One region of the Geobacillus sp. Sah69 genome, then DNA from elsewhere that is predicted to be linked to it. Evidence: predicted binding sites of a transcription regulator. Region 1 holds the regulator's gene; each other region holds the start of a gene.

Region 1 (5,367 bases):
ACCAACACATCGCCCGCCTGCTCGAGCCGTATCGCGAGGAAGTGAACCTGCTGATGACCATGCCCGGAGTGAAAAAACAAACCGCCGCCGTCATCATCGCCGAGATGGGAACCGACATGAGCGTCTTTGAAACGCCGGAACGGGCGGCTTCATGGACTGGATTGTCCCCCGGCAACCATGAAAGCGCCGGAAAGCGAAAGAGCACGCGCACGACAAAAGGCAATCCCCATCTCCGATCGGCGTTATGCGAGGCGGCATGGTCAGCAGCTCGATCCAAGACGCATCCCTTGTCCCGAAAGTTTTGGTCGTTGGCGGCCCGGTGCGGGAAGAAAAAAGCCCTCATCGCCATTGCTCGGCGGATGTTGGTGATCATCTTTTGCATGATCTCCCGCAAAGAGCCGTTCCGCCAACCACAACTTATTTAGTCTAGCCAAAAGGCAGACAGGTTATACGAGATGCCTAAAATCGGGCACCTCTGCTTTCCTATTGCCTTTTTTGGCCATTTTCAGTATACCCTCACGGATCAGGAGCGTATACCGCACTCACCAAGTGGTGGGGATTTTCACGGAAAAGTGTGGATTTCTTTGTGGATAATGTGATTAACACAAAAACGGGGCTGACCTAAAAGGTCGCCTGCCTTCAAGATAGGCGCACGTCTAGTGCGGCAGAAACAGCAAGCATATATATGCAACGAAAGAGGGTGTTCCAATCCTTTGGGGACACCCTCTTGTCAGTCATCGTCCTTCACCTAAGAAGCAGCTTTCATGAACAAGGCAAAAGGCTGCTAAACGAGTTGGCCTGTGATCGGCCTGGCGCGGAGATGCGCACGAGCAGTGCACATGAAGTCGCTAGATGCCCGTGTTGGCGTTCCCTGGCAGCGGATTGTCTCAAAACGAGGCGTAGAGCTGTTCCCACTCGGCCAATAACGTTTCAAGCTGCTGTTTCCGCTTTTCGTTTTCTTGCGTGAGCTGCTGCACGGTTTCATAATCGCCGTATACAGACGGGTCGCACAGCTGCTGCTCGGTTTCAGCGATTTGTGCTTCCAGTGCGGCGATCTCGGCTTCGATCTCTTCCAGACGGCGCTGCCGTTGGCGCTGTCGTCTTTTTTCCTCTTTTTCTTGCTCGTATGTGGATTTGGCTGTTTCGCCGCTGTCCGGTGATGCGGGCGGGTGGGAGTCCAGGCGCGCCAATTCGCGCATTTCTTCTTTTTTCGCCACGTAATAGTCATAGTCTCCTAAATATTCGACAAGCCCATCGCCCGAGAGTTCAAACAGCTTTGTCGCGATGCGATTAATGAAATAGCGGTCGTGGGAGACGAACAAGATCGTTCCCGGATAGTCGACAAGCGCCTGCTCGAGCATCTCTTTGCTGTCAAGGTCGAGATGGTTGGTCGGTTCATCCAACAAGAGAACGTTGGCTTTTTGCAGCATGAGTTTGGCGAGCGCCAGGCGTGCTTTCTCTCCGCCGCTTAAGGCGGAAACCGGTTTTAAGACGTCGTCGCCGGAAAACAAAAAGTTGCCGAGCACGGTGCGAATTTCTTTTTCGGTTTTGTCCGGGTAGGCGTCCCACAACTCGTCGAGCACTCGTTTGTTTGTCGACAGTTCCGCCTGGTTTTGGTCGTAATAGCCGATTTTCACATTTGCACCGTACCGGAGCTTTCCGGATTGGACTGGGAGCTTTCCGGCGATCGTCTTCAACAATGTCGACTTGCCGATGCCGTTTGGTCCGACCAAGGCGACACTCTCCCCCCGTGTGATGCGAAAGCTGATTTGGCGGATGACCGGTGCGCCTTCGCGATAGCCGGCGGTCAATTGCTCTGCGGTGAGCACCTCATGGCCGCTCGGCCGCTCAATCGCAAAAGAAAAAGAAGCTGATTTTTCATCTCCGGCCGGGCGTTCAAGCCGCTCCATTTTTTCGAGCTGCTTTCGCCGGCTTTGCGCCCGTTTCGTTGTCGAGGCGCGGGCGATGTTGCGCCGGATGAAGTCTTCGAGGCGGGCGATTTCCTCCTGTTGCTTTTCGTATCGTTTTAGCTCTTGTTCGTATTGCTCGGCCCGAAGCTCCAAATAGCGGCTGTAATTGCCGCTATACCGCTTAAGCGTCGCGTTGGACAGCTCGTACACTTCGGTGACGACTTTGTCCAAAAAGTAGCGGTCATGGGAAACGAGCAGAACGGCGCCGGGGTATGCCTGTAAATATTGCTCGAGCCATGTGAGCGTATCGAGGTCCAAATGGTTCGTCGGCTCGTCTAAAATAAGCAAGTCCGGCTTGGCCAACAGCAGTTTTCCAAGGGCGAGCCGCGTCCGCTGTCCGCCGCTTAGCGAGGAAACGGGCGTTGTTTGGTAATCGTATGACGAAAATTGCAGCCCGTGCAAAACAGAGCGGATGTCGGCTTCATACTGATAGCCCCCTTGTTCTTTGTATTGCTCTTGCAAGTTGTCATACGCTTGAAGCGTTTTTTCGTAGCGGGACGGATCGGCGAGCAGATCCGGGTCGCCAAGCTGGGCGCCGAGCTCTGCCAGCTGCGCTTCGATCGCCCGGAGCGGCGCGAATACGTCCAGCATCTCGTCCCAAATGGAGCGTGACGAGTCGAGCCCGCTGTTTTGCGCCAAATAGCCGATTTTGATATGGCTTGGCTTGATGATTTCACCGCTGTCGGAAGAAAGTTCGCCGGCGATGATCTTCAGCAGCGTCGATTTGCCTGCGCCGTTGCGGCCGACAAGAGCAATGCGGGCGCGGGACTGTATTTCTAGTTTTATATTCGATAAAATAAGGTCAGCGCCAAAATATTTCGTGAGTCCATTCACTTGCAAAATGATCATGTCCGTCACCTCGCGAATAGTTTAACGTAAGTCGCGAAAACGGTCAAAGACAGATAACGAAAAATGGTGTATAGTGATAAATGGAGGAGATTGTCTTGTCATCGTTTACGCATTTCAATGAACAAGGCCGGGCGAAAATGGTCGACATTACACACAAGGAAGATACGATCAGGATAGCGGTGGCGAGAACGAGCGTCACCGTCAATGAAGAGATTTACGAAAAGATGACGAACAATGCCATTGAGAAAGGTGATGTGCTGGCGGTAGCCCAGGTGGCCGGGGTCATGGCGGCGAAAAAAACGGCCGATCTTATTCCGATGTGCCATCCGCTTATGTTAAAAGGCGTCGATATTGCCTTTGCTTGGGAAAAAGAGGCGGAAGCGTATAAACTTGTGATTACCGTGACGGTCAAAACGAAAGGGAGCACAGGAGTGGAGATGGAAGCGCTGACGGCGGCTTCGGTATGCGCATTGACTGTGTACGACATGTGCAAATCGCTCGATAAAGGAATGACGATCGGTCCAACGTATTTGGTCGAAAAAACGGGCGGGAAGTCCGGCCATTATCGACGGAAAACCGATTAGCTGGGGGATGAAACGATGAGCAACGAACAACCGAAAATCCCGCAGGCGACTGCCAAGCGTCTGCCGTTATACTATCGGTTTTTGAAAAATTTACATGCCTCAGGGAAGCAGCGCGTGTCCTCCGCCGAGCTGAGCGAGGCGGTGAAAGTCGATCCGGCGACAATTCGCCGCGACTTTTCGTATTTTGGCGCGCTCGGCAAAAAAGGATACGGGTATAATGTCAATTATTTGTTGTCGTTTTTCCGCCAGACACTTGAAGAGGACGAAGTGACCGAAGTCGCTCTGTTTGGCGTCGGCAATTTAGGCACCGCCTTTTTAAACTACAACTTTTCGAAAAATAACAACACGAAAATTGTCATGGCGTTTGATGTCGATGAACGGAAGGTCGGAACGACAGTCGGCGGGGTGCCGGTCTATCATCTCGATGAGCTGGAGGAGCGGCTTCGCGGCGACATTCCGGTCGCGATTTTAACCGTGCCGGCCGCCGCGGCTCAAGCGCTGACCGACCGCCTTGTCGCGCAAGGAATTAAAGGCATTTTAAACTTTACTCCGGCGCGGCTGAACGTGCCGAACCATATTCGCGTCCATCATATCGATTTAGCCATTGAGCTGCAGTCGCTCGTCTATTTTTTGAAAAACTATCCATCGCCATCGTAAAAAGGAGAGAACAACACATGAAATATTTGTTGCTCGTTCTTGTCATTTTGTTGCTGTTTGGCACGAAAAAGCTGCCGGAGTTGGGGCGGTCGTTCGGCCAGTCGCTTCGCGAGTTTAAAGACGCCACAAAAGGGCTCGCTGATGACGAAGAAACAAAAACCGACCGATGACAAGGCAGGATGGGGAAACGATGAATGACAAAGAAATGTCCGTGTATGAACACCTCGGAGAGCTGCGGAAACGGCTGATCATCGTGCTTCTCTTTTTCGTTGCGGCGCTTGTAGCCAGCTTCTTTTTTGTCGATGACGTCATTGTGTATTTGCAGCACACTGCGGAAGCGAAACAGCTGACGATGAACGCGTTCCGCCTCACCGATCCGATTAAAGTGTATTTTCAGTTTGCCTTTGTCATCGCCGCTGTACTGACCGCTCCGGTGCTGTTGTATCAAATTTGGGCGTTTGTCAGTCCGGGGCTGTATGAAAAAGAGCGGAAAGCAACGCTCAGCTACATTCCAGCATCGATCATTCTATTTTTAGCCGGGGTTGGTTTTGCGTATTTCGTCTTGTTTCCATTTGTCGTCCGGTTTATGAATCAGCTGGCGGAACGGCTCGGCATTCAACAGATGATCGGCATTAATGAATATTTTCAGTTTTTGCTGCAGCTCGTGCTGCCGTTTGGCATCGTGTTTCAGCTGCCGATTGTTGTCCTGTTTTTCACCCGCTTAGGGCTTATTACGCCGCAGCTTCTTGTTCGCATCCGCAAGTATGCGTATTTGGCGCTGCTTATTTTAGCGGCCGCCATTACGCCGCCGGATGTGTTGTCGCAAGTGATCGTCATGATTCCACTGACGCTTTTGTATGAGGGGAGCATCTGGGTTGCCAAAATCGGCTATCGAAAGGCGCAATTAGCGGCGGAGGAAGGAAGCGGCGATCCATATTGAGGGCAGCATCAAAAGGACGGTTCATACGGCGCCAGGCAAAAAGGGGCTGACCCAAAAGTCCGCCAAAAAGCGGACTTTTGGAGTCAGCCCTCTCTGGTTTTTGTATATTTTACCAAACGGAACAAAATTCCGACTCTGTTCTCCCCCTCATTTACGCCACCAAGGACAATTGCTTGTCCCTAGCGGCTTTTTTGAGAAGATTGTGGGCAGCACAAACCAGCCCCCATTCGATGGAAACTTTTTGGAGGCCTCGCAGGACAAAGCGACGAAACCCGCGATTTTGTTTGATTTGCCCAAATACACTCTCAATGTCGGTTTGGCGTTGGCGGTATCGGGCTTGCCCTTCTTCACTCTCCAACCGTTCGCG
Region 2 (8,662 bases), on a different contig from region 1:
GTCACTCGACAGTCGGATGCAATGACCGGCAAAGACGAAAAATGTTAAAGCTTTAAATTGCATCTATATAGACCGCTGACGGTTTTGGCTTGACAGCTGCCGATCGAGTTCGTCAACGAGTTCGGCGAAATGACCTAAGACCCGCTCGATCGGTTCGGGGCTTGTCATATCCACTCCGGCTCGCTTGAGCAGACGGATCGGATCATCGGATGCGCCGGAGCGCAAAAATTGTTTGTACCGCTTCACCGCCTTGCCGCTTGTATCGGTTTGGATGCCGCTCACAATGGTGTACGACGCCGCGAGCGAAGTGGCATATTTGTATACATAAAAGGCGTCATAAAAATGCGGGATGCGCAGCCAGCCGTGCGCGGCGCCGGGATCGGCGGCGTACGCCGGGCCGTAATACATTTTGAGCAGGCCAAGCCAAAGATGGTTCAGTTCGTCCGCTGTCAGACTGCCGCCTTGGCGCACTTTGTCATGAATCATCCGTTCAAATTCGGAATACATCACTTGCGTGTACAACGTGCCGCGGATTTGCTCGATTTGTTCGACGAGCAGGCGGAGTTTTTCTTCTTTTGTTTTCGCCTGTTTGTACAAATAATCGAGCATGAGCCATTCGTTCGCGGTCGAGGCGACTTCGGCGGTGAAAATCGAATGACCGGAATAATGGTACGGCTGCGCGCGGTTCGTGTAGACGGAATGCATGGCGTGCCCAAGCTCGTGAGCCATCGTCAATACGCCATCAAGCGAACCGTTGTAATTGAGCAAGATGAACGGATGGGTGTCATACGCTCCCGTGTTGTAGCCGCCGGTATATTTTTTCGGGCGCGGGAAGACATCAAGCCATCGCTCTTGAAACGCTCGGTGCACCTGTTTGATATAGTCGGCGCCGAGCGGCTTGAGCCCTTCGACAATGAACGTTTTCGCTGTTTCAACTGGGATCGATTTCGCCGTTTCGCCGACAAGCGGCACGTACAAATCATAGCTGTGAACGCGGTCAAGCCCGAGCGCGCGCCGCCGCAATTCGATATAGCGGTGCAGCGCCGGCAAATGGCGGCGGGTGGCGGCGATTAAGTTGTCGAACACTTCCTTCGGGACATCGTCGGCGGCCAGAGCGGCGGCCAGGCCGGATGGATAGCGGCGCACGTTCGCATACAATTCGTCCGCTTTGACCGAGGCGTACAACGTCGCCGCGGCGGTCTGCTCGAGCGCCTCATAGCTTTTCGCTTTCGCTTCAAACGCCGCCTTTCGATAGCGGCGGTCCGGGTGCTCGAGCATGGCGGCGTATTGGTCGTCGGTCAATGTCACTGTTTTTCCATTCGGCATCGTGACAGACGGCGGCTCGTAATCGCCGCGGACGGCGTGGTCATAAATGTTCTCCGTCTCGCCGAGCACCGGCGATAGTTTCGCGAGCAGCCGTTCTTCGCGTTTCGTAAGCGTATGCGGCTTTTGCTCGCGCAACTCATGGAAGTAATAGCGGTACGCTTTCAGCTCTTTGCTCGTTTGGAGCTTCTTGAGCGTCCGCTCGGGTAGGGCGAGCAGTTCCGGCTCGATGAACGCTGTTTTCGCCGCATATTGGGCGGCGAGCGCTTCCACTTTTGCCCCAAGCCGGGCCGCTGCCTCGTCTTCAATGTTCAGATCGCGTTTTAAATGGGTGTAAAGCGCCAGTTTTTCGAGCTTGCGGGCCGTTTGTTCGTTGAGGGCGAACAGTTTGGCGATCGTCTTTTCATCATCGAGTTTTCCTTCAAACGCCGCCAGTTTCGGCAAGGCGTTTTGCACCGCCTTGTAGTCGTGCATCCACTCGGCTTCGGATGGATAAATGTCGGCTAGGTTCCATTCGTATGCGGTTTCGGCGGCTGATGCCGGCCATGGGGAGGCGAAAAGAAGCACAGCGGCGAGCCCAAGAAGCCAGCGCTTCATATCATCACGTCCTTTCCGTTTTTTCCTCTTGTTGGTAGTATGCGCAAGCGGAACGATTTTAGCCAAAAATAAAGAAAGGGAGACAATCAATGGAACGAATTCGGTTGGCGGACGATTTGACGTTTTCCCGCCTCATTCACGGCTGTTGGCGGCTTGCGGACTGGGGCTATTCGCGCGAGCAGCTGCTCGGGCTCATTGAATTTTGTCTTGAGCGCGGCATTACGACGTTTGACCATGCTGATATTTACGGCGACTATACGTGTGAATCGCGCTTTGGCGAAGCACTGGCGTTAAAGCCAAGCTTGCGCGGTCAGATCGAGATCGTGACGAAATGCGGCATCAAGCTGCCATCGAAGTACGGGATGAAATTATACGATACAAGCAAAAATCATATCATCGCTTCGGTTGAGCAATCCCTTCGACACTTCCATACCGATTATATTGATGTATTGCTTATCCACCGCCCGGATCCGTTTATGAACCCGGAAGAGGTGGCCGAGGCGTTTCTCCAACTCAAGCAGGATGGAAAAGTGCGCTATTTTGGCGTTTCCAACTTTAAACGTTTGCAGTGGGAAATGCTTCAGTCGTATTTGCCGTTTCCGCTCGTGACCAACCAAATCGAAGTATCGGCGTATCGGTTGGAAAATCTTGAAGACGGCACCGTTGACCTTTGCCTTGAGAAGCGCATTCCGCCAATGGTATGGTCGCCGCTCACCGGCGGGGCGATTTTTTCCGCTGACGATGACCGGGCGGTGCGGTTGCGCGGGACGCTTGAACAAGTGCGGGGTGAGGTGGGCGCTGAGACGATCGACGAAGTGTTGTACGCGTGGCTTCTCGTTCATCCAGCGCGGATGATGCCGATTGTCGGCTCGGGGAAACAAGAACGCATCGAGCGGGCGGTGCGGGCGTTGTCGCTTCCGCTTTCCCGCGAGCAATGGTTCGCTATCTTACAAAGCTCCATGGGGCATGATGTGCCGTAAGGGGAGAGGACGATGAAGGTCATTATCGCGGAAAAGCCGGACCAAGGGGCGACGCTCGCCTCGATTTTTCGGACGAAAAAACGGCAAGGCTATATCGAAATTTTGCCGAATGACTTGTTTCCCGACGGGGCGTATATGACATGGGCGATCGGGCATTTGTTCCAGCTCGCCCCGCCGGAGCGGTATCGGCCGGAGTGGAAGCGGTGGACGCTCGGCACGTTGCCGATCATCCCGGAACGGTTTGAGTATGAGATCGAAAAAGCGAAGGCGAAACAGTTCAAGGTTGTGAAAGAATTGCTGCGAAAGCCGGAAGTGACGGAAATCATCCATGCCGGCGACGCGGGGCGCGAAGGGGAGCTCATTGTGCGCAACCTCATCCGCCTAAGCGGCGTGAACAAGCCGATGAAGCGGCTTTGGCTGTCGTCCTTGACTCCGAAGGCGATCGAGGAAGGGTTCCGCCGCCTGCTTGATGAACGGACGACGCGCCCGCTCTATGAGGAAGCGTACGCCCGCGCCTGCGCGGATTGGCTCGTCGGCATGAACGCCTCGCGCGTGTACAGCCTCTTGCTGAAGGAGCGCGGGATGAACGATGTGTTTTCCGTCGGGCGCGTGCAGACGCCGACATTGGCGCTGATCGTCCGGCGTGAGCGGGAAATTGAGCAGTTCCGCCCTGAACCGTTTTGGGAAGTCGTCGCCTCGTTTGTCATTGGCGACAAGCGTTATGAAGGAAAATGGACGGATAAAAACGGCCAAACGCGTCTTGGGGACGAGGAGATGGCGAAAAAGATCGCTGCCTTTTGCCAAGGAAAACGGGCGGAAGTCGCCGACGTCCACACAGAGCGGAAAACGTATCAGCCGCCGCTGTTGTTCAACTTATCGACGCTGCAAGCGACAGCGAACAAGTTGTACCGCTTCTCGCCGAAAAAGACGCTTGATGTGCTGCAATCGCTCTACCAAAAAGGGATCGTTTCGTATCCTCGTTCCGATTCGATGCATGTGACGAAAGGGGAAGCGGAAACGTTTCCCGCCATTTTGCAAAAGCTGTCCTCGTTTCCGGCGTACGCTTCGTATTTTCCGCTGCCGCAGCCGTCGATTTTACAGAATAAACGTTATGTAAACGAGAAAAAGGTGACGGACCATTACGCCATTATCCCGACCGAGCAAGTGGTGGATCCCGAGAAGCTGTCAGCCGACGAACGGAAGGTGTACGATTTGGTCGTCCGCCGCCTAATTGCCGCCCACCATCAGGCGGCGGTCATCGATTATACGACCGTCACAACGCTCGTTGACGGCCGGGCCCGCTTTGTTTCGAAAGGAAGACAAGTCGTCGAGGAAGGATGGCGCGCCGTCATCCGTCCGCATGAGGAGGAGAAAGATGCTGCGCTGCCTCTCCTTGAGCGAGGGGAGGCGGGGGAAGCGGCCGCTGTCAAGGTGAAAGAAGGGAAGACCGAGCCGCCGAAACGGTATACAGAAGGCGAACTCATCACCTTGATGAAAACGGCGGGAAAATTTTTGGACGATGAGGAACTGGAAAAAGTGCTCGCCAAAACGGAAGGGCTCGGCACGGAAGCAACAAGGGCGGCGATCATTACCATGCTGAAAGAGCGGAAGTATATTGAAGTGAAAAACAACCTCGTATATGCGACCGACAAGGCGAAAGTATTGATCGAGGCGCTCGGCGGCACGATTCTCGCCTCGCCGGAAATGACGGCGAAATGGGAGCAGCGCTTAAGCGAAATCGGCGAAGGGAGCGCCTCTCCCGCTGCCTTTATGGAACAGGTGAAAAAGTTGGCGCAAAAAGTGGTCGCTGACGCCATCGCCGCTGCGCCGAATTGGAATTTCAGAGGGGTTGACACCGCCTCGATCCAACGGACAAGGAAGAAAAAAACGATGGGCGAGAAGCTTGGACCGTGCCCGCTTTGCGGCGGGACCGTCGTCGACAAAGGAACGTTGTACGGCTGCGACCAGTACGCGAAAACAAAATGCCCGTTTACGATCTCCAAACGCATTCTCGGCAAATCGATTTCGGCGGCCAATGTGAAAAAACTGCTGGCGCAAGGGAAAACGAATGTCATCAAAGGGTTTAAAAAAGGCGAAAAAACGTTTGACGCCATCCTTGTCTGGGATGAAAACGAGAAGAAATTATCGTTTCAGTTTCCGAAGCGGTGACAAGGGCGGGGGAGGAAAGGATGGAGCGCTTGGCAAAAAGGCGGACCGATGGCGGACCGCCGATCTGACCTCCCGATTTATAACAAGGGATGGAGATTTTTTATTTTTACATCCTTCTTCATGTTCATTGGTTGTCATTTCTTCTTTTTTCACTGTCTTTAAATTAAAATTGTTCAACATTTCACAAACTATTCAATAATAGATGATTCTAAGCATCCAAAAATATAGTATCATAGAGATGAGATCTGTTATATATGATTGTTCTGAACAATTGGGAGGGGATCTGTTATGAAACAAGCTGTTGCTGTATTAGACCCGTGGCGAAATTTTAAAGGGTCTAAATGGAAAAAGTCCATTGACGTCCGTGACTTTATTTTAAACAACGTAACCGTTTACTATGGGGATGAATCGTTTTTAGAAGGACCGACCGAAGCAACGAAAAAACTTTGGGAACAAGTGATGGAATTGTCGAAGCAAGAACGCGAAAAAGGCGGCGTTCTTGATATGGACACATCCATTGTTTCCACCATCACTTCCCACAGACCAGGTTATTTAAACAAAGACTTGGAAAAAATCGTTGGCTTTCAAACGGATAAACCGTTTAAGCGCGCATTAATGCCGTTCGGCGGCATCCGCATGGCGCAGCAATCATGTGAAGCATACGGCTACAAAATAAGCGACGAAGTGAAAAAAATCTTTACGGAATACCGAAAAACGCATAACCAAGGTGTATTTGACGTTTACACCGAAGAAATGAGATTAGCGCGCAAAGCAGGAATCATCACCGGTCTTCCAGACGCGTACGGACGCGGCCGCATTATTGGCGACTATCGCCGTGTAGCATTATACGGTGTCGATCGTCTGATTGAAGAAAAACAAAAGGATTTGAAAAACACCGGCGCAAGAACGATGACGGAAGACATTATCCGCCTTCGCGAGGAAATTGCTGAACAAATTCGCGCGTTAAACGAATTGAAACAAATGGCATTAAGCTACGGTTACGACATTTCCAAACCAGCGCGAAACGCGCATGAAGCATTCCAATGGCTCTATTTCGCTTATCTCGCCGCCATTAAAGAACAAAACGGCGCAGCGATGAGCTTAGGGCGCGTTTCCACCTTCTTAGATATTTATATCGAACGCGACCTACAAGAAGGTACACTAACAGAAAAAGAAGCGCAAGAGCTTGTCGACCATTTTGTGATGAAATTGCGCCTTGTCAAATTCGCAAGAACGCCGGAATATAACGAACTATTTAGCGGCGACCCGACATGGGTAACAGAATCAATTGGCGGAGTCGCTATCGACGGTCGTCCGTTAGTAACGAAAAACTCGTTCCGTTTCCTTCATACGTTAGATAACTTAGGACCTGCGCCAGAACCAAACTTAACCGTACTTTGGTCGAAACAATTACCGGAAGCGTTCAAAGAATATTGCGCGAAAATGTCGATTAAAACAAGCTCGATTCAATATGAAAACGACGACTTAATGCGCGTTGAATTTGGCGATGATTACGGAATTGCCTGCTGCGTATCGGCGATGCGAATCGGTAAACAAATGCAATTTTTCGGAGCGCGCGCCAACCTCGCGAAAGCATTGTTATATGCGATTAACGGCGGCGTCGATGAAAAATTAAAAATTCAAGTTGGTCCTGAATTTGCGCCAATTACATCCGAATATTTAGATTATGGCGAAGTAATGCGTAAATTCGATCAAGTGCTTGAATGGCTTGCCGAACTTTATATTAATACACTCAATGTCATCCATTACATGCACGACAAATATTGTTACGAACGCATTGAAATGGCGCTTCATGATACCCACGTTTTGCGCACAATGGCAACTGGTATTGCCGGGCTATCGGTTGTCGCCGATTCGTTAAGCGCGATCAAATATGCAAAAGTAAAACCGATTCGCGATGAAAACGGCATTGCTGTTGATTTTGAAATTGAAGGCGACTTCCCGAAATACGGAAATAACGATGATCGCGTCGACCAAATTGCGGTTGATTTAGTCGAACGCTTTATGACGAAATTGAAAAAACATAAAACGTATCGCGATTCAAAACATACGTTATCGATTTTAACGATTACATCAAACGTCGTATACGGTAAAAAGACAGGCAATACACCAGATGGCCGCCGCGCTGGCGAACCGTTTGCTCCAGGAGCGAACCCGCTACACGGCCGCGACATGAAAGGTGCGCTCGCTTCGTTAAGCTCTGTGGCAAAATTGCCGTATGAACACGCCCTAGACGGTATTTCAAACACGTTCTCGATCGTTCCGAAAGCGTTAGGAAAAGACGAGGAAACACGTATTCACAATCTTGTCGCTATTTTAGACGGTTACATGGAAAAAGGCGGGCATCATCTCAACATTAACGTGTTGAATCGCGAAACATTATTAGACGCGATGGAACATCCAGAAAAATATCCGCAATTAACGATTCGCGTCTCTGGATATGCCGTCAACTTCATTAAACTAACTCGTGAACAACAAATTGACGTCATTAACCGCACGTTCCATGAAACAATGTAATCTCTCCCCCCTCCTTCTTGTGAGGGGGTATATTTCTCTTAGGAAGGAGAACATGCGTATGAAAGGATTTATTCACTCCATCGAATCATGCGGTACCGTCGATGGCCCGGGCCTTCGTTATGTCATCTTTACACAAGGATGTGTATTGCGCTGCCAATATTGCCATAACGCCGATACATGGGAAATCGGAAAAGGAAAAGAAATGACCGTAGAAGAAATTATCGATGACGTGAAAACGTACTTGCCGTTTATCAACGCTTCCGGCGGCGGGATTACCGTCAGCGGCGGAGAACCTTTGCTACAAATCGACTTTTTAATTGAGCTATTTAAAGCATGCAAAAAACTCGGCATTCATACAGCAATCGATTCGTCAGGGGGATGCTACACGACAGAAGCATCGTTCCAGCAAAAATTAAATGAATTGCTTTCCTATACGGATTTAATTTTGCTTGATTTAAAACATATCGATGAAAAAAAACATCGGAAACTGACAGGAAAAACAAATAAACACATTTTACAATTTGCTCGGTTTTTATCCGAAAAAAACGTTCCTGTTTGGATCCGGCATGTTCTCGTTCCAACCATTACCGATGACCCTAATGACTTGCGCCGTCTCGCCGCTTTTATTCGTACGTTAAATAATGTGGAAAAAATTGAAATTCTCCCGTACCATAAACTAGGGGTATACAAATGGAAAGCGCTTGGATTGAAGTATCCTTTGGAAGGAATTGAACCTCCTTCGGAAGAAAGCGTACAAATGGCCCAACAAATCTTAAATGGAACGGAAAATAGCACGCCTCTTACGTAATGTAAGAGTTTTTTTCTGATTTCACATATATATACCCGTGGTGCTAGTTGAGCTTTATCGCTCAACTAGCCCAAGTGTAACCAGGGAATAAGCTAACAATATACCGTCTAGTGCCACTTCAAATCCGATAATCGAATTGGCTCGGATCCCCGTGATGCGATAGTGATCAACCAGAACCGAGAACACCGTCTCGATCACTTTGCGTTTTTGTTGGATCCACTGCTCCCATGTCTCAGACGCACGATGT
Region 3 (8,662 bases), on a different contig from region 1:
ACGGCCGCCTTTTCTTGATCGCGGCGCTCAAGCGCTCCATAAACATATCCAAGGCTGTCGTAATACCACACCTCCCCTGCATGCGGACGGGCGTCAGCCAACGCGCGGAGAAGCGCGGAAGGCTCCGCGATCGCGGCAAGCTGCTCCATATCGATGCGCTTCGGGGCCAAGCGCACCGCCTGAAGCAAATGCGCGTGCTGCCGCTCTTCGTTTTCTTCCGCCTCATAGAGTGAAGCTAAGCGAAAATGGCAAAGGACAAACGATGGATCGGCTTTGAGACAAGCCTCATACTGTTGTTTCGCCTCTTCGTGGCGTCCAAGCGAGGCGCACAGCTCCGCGAGCCGGAAGAGGGAAAGCGCATGGCCCATGGCGGCAGCTTCTCGGTAAAACGCCATGGCCTTCGACGGCCGGCCTTGCCGTTCATAAAGGGCGCCGAGAGCGGAATGGGCCGAAGCGAGTGTCGGGCGAGCCGAGACAAGCTGCTCTAAAAACGCCCGGCCGCGTTCCTCTAAAGACGGCGTTGCCAGCTGATCAAGGTAAAACTCGTACGCTTCTTCCGCCTCAAACTCAGCCAGACGCAACCCTTCTTCCAACCACGACAGCGCCGTCTCGCGTCCTTCCTCCTCGTCGGCGAACCCATGGGCGACAAGCCATCTTCCCGCGTTCAGCCAATATTCGCTGTTGTTGGCAAAACGGGTGCGCTGCTTGATTACATACCGGCGCGCCGCTTCCACATCCCCGCGCTCCGCGAGGGCGGCCGCCAAGCCGAGATGGGCGAACACGTCATCGCTGTCATGGCGGATCGCCTCTTTGTAGCACGAAACCGCTTGTTCCGCCTCTCCTTCCTCCATATAGAGATCACCAAGGCGGACGTAAAGCGGCGCCAACCGCCAGGCGGCGGCCAATCCCTCTTCCAACACCGCTTTCGCTTTTTCCCGATCACCGTCGTCATCATACAAGTCAGCCAACATCAAATACGGGTACGGTTCCTGCGGGTCGAGCGCTTTGGCGACGCAAAAGCCGCGTTCCGCCTTGCGCCGGCGGCCGAGCTCCCGATCGCAGCGGGCCCGCTCATACCAAAGCTGGGCATCCCGCCGCTCGCGGCGCACAAGACGATCAAACCAGTCGCGCGCTTCGGCAAACCGCTTCGCATGGAACAACAGCACACCGTGATTCGTTTCGATAAACAAATCGCCCGGATACAGGCTGACTGCCACGCGCGAAGAGATGAGCCCTTTTTCGATATGACCGGCGTACGCCGAGGCGAGCCCGAAATAGCTCCACACTTCCGGCTGGTCTGGGTCCAACTGGAGCGAGGTGCGAAAATAGCGAGCCGCCTCTTCATAGCGGCTGGCAAAAAAGGCGATTCGGCCGCGCAAATAATGGTAGAGCGGGCTTTGCGCCTTTCCTTTCACCCGTTTGAGCACGTCTTCAGCCTTCTCCATTTCTTGCGTGTAGACGTACGCTTTCGCCGCCATCAGCAGCAAGTCGTTATGTTCCGGATACTCGTTCAAGACTCGTTCCGTATACTCCAATACAAGCGGCTTCGCCTCGTCGATGCCGAAATGCTTCATGACATACAGCCATGTGTACGGGATGTGCTCATGCTGGCGCAAAAAGGCGACAAAGGCGGCGAAATGCGCCTGTTCGTCCTCGTCCATCTTTTCAGCCAACGCGTGCAGCTCACGGAAATAGCGGTCCTCCTCCTCCGGAAGCTCGGCGGCGAGCGCCGCTTTTTCCCGGGGAAGCGCCACAATCGACAAATAATGCGTCCCTGCATACCACTTGGCAAGCTCGTCCTCGGAAACGACAAACGGATCAAACAGATTCGGGTCTTGCACATAAAACGCCTCGAGCCGTTCGTCATAGCCAAACAGCACTTGGACGTGTGATGACTGTTCGTAATCGACGCTTAACAGCACCGGAACGCCCTCATCAATGAGCCGCTTCCAGCGCGGCAGCGTGCCGATGAAAAAGCGGCAAACAAATCCAATATCTTCCAAATAATGTACGGTCGTGGACAACTTCGATCCGCGCACATCAAAAATATGTTCCGCCACTTCATCCTGCGTGCGGGGGGAACCAAGCAATCGAAGCATCATTTCCAGACTCGCCGGCACGCAATAGTTGTGCTTTTGCACGACCGGCACAAGCGGCAGCGCCACCGACCGTTTCCCTTTCCGCCCAAGCGCGCGGGCGTACGGCGTTTTTTCAAGCTGCGGCTCCGCTTTCACAAGCGATTCAAGCTTCTCCCATTCCTCAAGCTGGTAATACAGTTCGGCGCGCAAATGGGCGAAATAACGGCGATGCATATGAAGCGGATTCAGGCGGTCAAGCTCCTCCATCGCCGCGAGCGCCTCGCGGTAGGCGCGCACATCGCGCAGGCGGCGCACGCGCTCAGCGTAAAACGCTAACACTTGCGGAAAACGCTGCTTTCCTTCTTCCAAAACGGCAAGCGCCTCGCGGTGGCGGCCATCGAGCGCATACAAATCGGCAAGAAGCAAATAGCACATATCGCCGCGCTCCGGGTCATCGAGACCGGCGCGAATCACCTGTTCGGCGCGCTTCCGGTCGCCGGTCTCGATATAAAAATAGCCCCACTTGTCATGCATCGGCGCCGTTTCATAGCGGGCAACCACATCCATCCATTCGTGCGCCTCATCGATCCGCTGCATATCCAATAAAGCGCGCACCAACGCAAACGCCGCCCGGGCGATCGCTTCCCTCGGCTCCTCCACCCGGCCTTCGAGCGCGGCGGTCAGGCGCGGAGTGAGCGCCTCTTCCACATCGAGCGGCCGGCGTTGATCGAGCCATTCGTCGCACAACCACGCGAGCGTCTGCAGCGTGTTGAACTTCCGGTGGGCGTACCGGGCGACAAGCCCGCTATGCCGGTACATAAGCGCGTAGTCGAACAGGCGGACAAGCGTCCGAAACGGTTCGATCTCGTCCCACGAAGCCATGAGCGGCCGCCATTGAAACAATCCCATGTTTTCTAAATGCGGCCGCACCTGGGCAAGGGCATCCACGATTCGTTTTTCTTCAACGAGCAATGCGATCGGTTTGATATGATTCATACAAAGAAACTCCCTTATTCTTTTTCCAGCTATTTATTAAGTGTAGAACAAGCCCGGCAAAACAGCCACATATTTTTTCACAAAAATACCGACAAACAAAAAATGGCCTCTCCTTTGAACAGGATCAGCCATATACCGATTCGTTTTATCCGGCGTGCTTGGCGAAAAATTCGAGAGACCGTTCAATAATCATCGGTTGGTCGTAATCGAGCGTCGCCACATGGTAGCTGTTTCGGAGGCGGACGATCTCTTTCTCCGTCGATGAAATACCTTGAAAGATGATGTCGGCGTTTCCCGGCGGCACGACGTGATCTTCGTCGGAGACAAAAATCAACGCCGGACAGACGATGCGATCGAGTTTCGCTTTTGTCTGTGCCATCAGCCTAGCCAGCTGAAGAAGCGAAGCGGTCGGCGTTTTCTCGTATGCCAGCTCTTTCACATCCGGATTTTTCAAGTCCGAACCGATCGAATCCAGATACCTCGGCAGCTCGCCGCCGCACCTCTTTTTTCCTTTTTTTGATCGGACGCCGTTACCACATCGACAACCATGACCGCCACCATTCGTGAAACAAGCCGTTGACGCCAAAATAGACGAATGCGATCCAAGCGATGCCAACCAATGCTTTCTCCATCCCTTTTCCCGTCCGATAGAGCGGCACTTTCCACCGCTTGGACGAAAACGGCCAAAACAGCGGCACCCCTTGAACAGAAAAAAAGTCTTCCACAATATGAAACAAGTAGCCGAGCACGAGCCCAGCGGTAAACAGCGACGCCGAGTCGCGCCAGACGAGGGCGGCAAGCACCCCCCAGACGATGAGCGAATGCGTCATGCCGCGATGGCCGAACGCTTCTTTTACTTTCCCCGCGACGCCGAACGAACGGCGGCCGACGTATGACGACGGCTCGTCAATGTCAGGAAGAAGGCTGCCGATGACAAGCCCCGCCGTATAGGCGGCGGTAAACGGCAGCTTTGTATGCGCGGCCGCCGCCGCGCCGAGGCATAATGTGGCAATGACATGGCTGGAGTATCGCAACGAAATCCCCTCAAACTTTTATCGTTTTCCCCATTATACCACAGAAAAGAATATTCGTTCGTTTTTTTGACGGATTTGTGACAATGATACCAAGTGTGACAAAGTTAACATCGCGTTATTGACATCATGGCTATAGTTAAAAGTGCACAACGCTAATAAGGAGTGAAGCAAATGAAACGAAAACGATCTCCGCTCACCAACCGTTTCAAATATATTCGGCCGATCGAGCGCCAAGCCGACGGCCATAGCGAAACAACCTACGGCGACCGCGCCTGGGAAGATGCGTACCGTCGCCGCTGGCAGCACGACAAAGTCGTCCGCTCGACCCATGGCGTCAACTGCACGGGGTCGTGCAGCTGGAACATTTACGTCAAAAACGGCATCGTCACCTGGGAAGGACAGCAGCTCGACTATCCGTCGACCGGGCCGGATATGCCGGACTTTGAACCGCGCGGCTGCCCGCGCGGCGCGAGCTTCTCATGGTATATGTACAGCCCGCTGCGCGTCAAATACCCGTATGTCCGCGGCATCTTGCTTGACATGTGGCGCGAGGCGCTCTCCCATCATCCAAACAACCCGCTTGAGGCGTGGAAAAGCATCGTTGAAGACCGCGAAAAAGCGAAGCGCTACAAACAGGCGCGCGGGAAGGGCGGATTCGTGCGCGTCAGCTGGGATGAAGCATTGACGCTTGTCGCCGCTTCTTTATTGTATACGGTCGTCAAATACGGCCCGGACCGCAACGTCGGCTTCTCCCCGATTCCAGCCATGTCGATGGTCAGCCATGCCGCCGGATCGCGCTTCATGCAGCTGATGGGCGGGCCGATGTTAAGCTTCTATGATTGGTACGCCGACTTGCCGCCGGCGTCGCCGCAAATTTGGGGCGACCAAACGGACGTGCCGGAGTCAAGCGACTGGTACAACGCCGGCTACATCATCACCTGGGGCTCGAACGTCCCGCTCACCCGGACTCCGGACGCTCACTTTTTAGCCGAAGTGCGCTACCGCGGCACGAAAGTCGTCTCCGTCAGCCCAGATTACGCCGAGTCGACAAAATTCGCCGACGACTGGCTGTCGGTGAAGCAAGGGACGGACGGCGCCTTGGCGATGGCGATGGGACATGTTATTTTAAACGAATATTACGTCAAACGGACCGTTCCATATTTTGAACGATATGCCAAAACGTACACCGATTTTCCGTTTGTCGTCACCTTAAAACAAAACGGCGGCACATGGACGGCCGGCCGCTTCTTGTTGGCGAAAGACCTTGGCAAACAAACGAACAATGCCGAATGGAAGCCGGTCATCTATGATGAAAACACCGGCTCGTTTGTCGTGCCGAATGGAACGATCGGCGCTCGCTGGGAAGACAAAGGAAAATGGAACTTGCGTCTTGTTGATGAGGAAACAGAACAGCCGCTTGAGCCACGCCTGTCGTTTTTAGGGAGCGAAGATGAAGTCATCTCGATCCAGCTTCCATATTTCACCGCTGAGGGCGGAAAAACGATCGAACGCGCGGTTCCAGTGAAAAAAGTGCAAACCGTAACAGGAGACGTTTACGTCACGACCGTCTATGATTTGATTTTGGCCAACTACGGCATTGACCGCGGCATCGGCGGCACAGTCGCCCGCTCGTACGATGACGAGGTGCCATTCACGCCAGCATGGCAAGAAGCGATCACCGGCGTCGACCGCGAACTCGTCGTGAAAATCGCCCGTGAGTTTGCCGACAACGCGATCGACACAAACGGCCGGTCGATGATCATCGTCGGCGCCGGGATCAACCATTGGTTCAACTCCGATACGATTTACCGCGCCGTCTTGAACCTTGTCTTGTTCGTCGGCGCCCAAGGGGTGAATGGCGGCGGTTGGGCCCATTACGTCGGGCAGGAAAAGCTGCGGCCGGTGGAAGGATGGCAGACAATCGCCACCGCTCGCGACTGGGTCGGACCAGCGAAATTGCAAAACGGCACGTCATTCTTTTACTTTGCGACCGACCAATGGCGCTATGAAGAGCGGCCGGTCGATGAGCTCATCTCACCGCTGGCCAAAAAAGCGCGCTATTCACACCCTGGCGATTACAACGTCTTGGCCGCGCGGCTTGGCTGGCTGCCGTCGTACCCGACGTTTAACAAAAACGGCATCGAGCTGTATAACGAAGCAGTAAGCCATGGAGCCCGCACGCCGGAAGAGATCGGCGCCTACGTCGCGAAACAGCTGAAAAAGAAAGAATTGCAGTTTGCGATCGAAGATCCGGACAACGAGGCGAATTTTCCGCGCAACTTGATCGTCTGGCGCGCCAACTTAATCTCAAGCTCCGGCAAAGGGCACGAATACTTCTTAAAACATTTGCTTGGCACGACGAACGGCTTGTTAAACGATGACCGCGACAGCCTGCGCCCGGAAGAAATCCGCTGGCGCGATGAAGCGCCGGAAGGCAAGCTCGATCTGCTTGTCAACTTGGACTTCCGCATGGCCGGCACAGCGCTCTACTCCGATGTCGTCCTGCCGGCAGCGACATGGTATGAAAAACATGACTTAAGCAGCACGGATATGCATCCGTTCGTCCATCCATTCAATCCAGCCGTGCCTCCGCTCTGGGAAGCGCGCTCGGACTGGGATATTTTCAAATCACTCGCGAAAGCCGTATCTGATGTCGCCAAACAAGCCGGCTTAAAGCCAATGAAAGAAGTCGTCGCCACTCCGCTGTTGCACGATACGGCGCAAGAGCTGGCGCAGCCGTTCGGTGAAGTGAAAGACTGGAGCAAAGGCGAAACTGAACCGATTCCGGGCAAAACGATGCCGAACATTCATGTCATCGAGCGCGACTATACGCTCATTTACGATCAAATGACCGCCCTGGGTCCGAACGTCGCCCGCCAGCCGATCGGCACAAAAGGGATTGCCTGGTCAGCGAAAGACGAGTATGAACAGTTGAAACGCCGGCTCGGCACTGTCCGGCGCGCTTCCATCGCCGACGGCTGCCCGGATATCAGCGAAGCGAAAAAAGCGGCTGAAGCGATTTTGACGCTGTCATCAACTACAAACGGCAAAATGGCGGTGAAAGCGTGGGAGGCGCTTGAGAAAAAGACGGATTTGAAATTGGCCGATTTAGCGAAAGAACGCGAGGAAGAATGCTTTACGTTTGAACAAATCACCGCCCAGCCGAAAACGGTCATCACCTCGCCGGCGTTCAGCGGCTCGGAAAAAGGCGGGCGGCGCTACTCGCCGTTTACGACGAACGTCGAACGGCTCATCCCGTGGCGGACGTTGACCGGCCGGCAGTCGTTTTACATCGATCATGAACTGATGCGCGAGTTTGGCGAAACGATGGCGACGTTCAAGCCGGTGTTGCCGCACCGTCCGTTTTCAAACAAACGCCCGAAAGAAAACGGAAAGGAAGTCATCTTGAACTATTTGACGCCGCATAACAAATGGTCGATCCACAGCATGTATTTCGACTCCTTGCCGATGTTGACGCTTTTCCGCGGCGGGCCGACCGTGTGGATGAACAAAGATGATGCGGCCGAAGCCGGCATCAACGACAACGACTGGATCGAATGTTTCAACGAAAACGGCGTCGTCGTCGCCCGCGCCGTCGTCTCCCACCGGCTGCCGCGCGGCATGGCGTTTATGCACCACGCGCAAGACCGTCATATTAACGTGCCGGGCACGAAGCTGACAAACAACCGCGGCGGCACACACAACAGCCCGACGCGCATCCACGTAAAGCCGACGCATATGATCGGCGGATATGCACAGTTAAGCTACGGATTCAACTATTACGGACCGACGGGCAACCAACGCGACCTGTACGTCGTCATCCGCAAACTCGAGGAGGTTGATTGGCTTGAAGATTAAAGCGCAAGTCGGCATGGTGATGAATTTGGACAAATGCATCGGCTGCCATACGTGCAGCGTCACGTGCAAAAACACATGGACGAACCGCCCCGGCGCTGAATACATGTACTTTAACAACGTTGAAACGAAACCCGGAATCGGCTATCCGAAACAATGGGAAAACCAAGAGAAGTATAGAGGCGGCTGGGAGTTGAAAAACGGCGAACTGCGGCTCAAATCCGGCTCGAAAGCGATGCGGCTCGTCAACTTGTTCTACAATCCGTACCAGCCTACGATCGACGATTACTACGAACCGTGGAATTACGACTATGAAACGTTGACGAACAGCCCGCTAAAACAATACCAGCCAGTGGCGCGGCCGAAATCAAGCATCACCGGCGAATGGATGGAGCTGTCATGGGGGCCGAACTGGGAAGACGATCTGGCCGGCGTCCATATCACCGGTTTGCGTGATCCGAACGTTGTCAAAATGGAGCAGGCGATCCAAACGGAATTTGAGAATGTCTTTATGATGTACTTGCCGCGCATTTGCGAGCATTGCCTCAATCCGTCATGCGTATCGAGCTGCCCGTCAGGCGCCATGTACAAACGCGACGAGGACGGCATCGTCCTCGTCGACCAAAACGCCTGCCGCGCTTGGCGGTATTGCGTCACAAGCTGTCCGTACAAAAAAGTGTATTTCAACTGGCAAACGAA

The links. Region 1 encodes Rex, which represses fermentation and respiration genes when NADH is low (regulators of the CRP and FNR family bind a similar motif). Its sites were predicted from a motif close to TTGTGAAATATTTCACAA; they were not measured.
Region 2: pflB (formate C-acetyltransferase) is a predicted target of Rex. The motif match lies at 5,239-5,256, and genes of this name have one in related genera.
Region 3: AP057_RS06355 (nitrate reductase subunit alpha) is a predicted target of Rex. The motif match lies at 4,202-4,219, and genes of this name have one in related genera.

The regions. Positions count from the first base shown of each region.
Region 1 covers NZ_LLKS01000034.1:1,142-6,508, forward strand. Annotated here, with positions in the region: gene AP057_RS08795 (IS110-like element ISGka2 family transposase) at 1-425, shown strand, start outside; gene abc-f (ribosomal protection-like ABC-F family protein) at 888-2,819, opposite strand; gene moaC (cyclic pyranopterin monophosphate synthase MoaC) at 2,915-3,403, shown strand; gene AP057_RS08810 (redox-sensing transcriptional repressor Rex) at 3,419-4,060, shown strand; gene tatA (twin-arginine translocase TatA/TatE family subunit) at 4,078-4,230, shown strand; gene tatC (twin-arginine translocase subunit TatC) at 4,251-5,000, shown strand; partial or broken gene AP057_RS08825 (transposase) at 5,152-5,367, opposite strand, start outside.
Region 2 covers NZ_LLKS01000031.1:96,487-105,148, forward strand. Annotated here, with positions in the region: gene pepF (oligoendopeptidase F) at 64-1,920, opposite strand; gene AP057_RS06400 (aldo/keto reductase family oxidoreductase) at 2,010-2,900, shown strand; gene AP057_RS06405 (DNA topoisomerase III) at 2,913-5,069, shown strand; gene pflB (formate C-acetyltransferase) at 5,358-7,607, shown strand; gene pflA (pyruvate formate-lyase-activating protein) at 7,666-8,415, shown strand; gene AP057_RS06420 (IS982 family transposase) at 8,470-8,662, opposite strand, start outside.
Region 3 covers NZ_LLKS01000031.1:83,006-91,667, reverse strand. Annotated here, with positions in the region: gene AP057_RS06370 (bacteriocin-processing peptidase family protein) at 1-3,074, opposite strand, end outside; partial or broken gene AP057_RS06365 (alpha/beta hydrolase) at 3,220-3,570, opposite strand; gene AP057_RS06360 (metal-dependent hydrolase) at 3,605-4,108, opposite strand; gene AP057_RS06355 (nitrate reductase subunit alpha) at 4,280-7,966, shown strand; gene narH (nitrate reductase subunit beta) at 7,956-8,662, shown strand, end outside.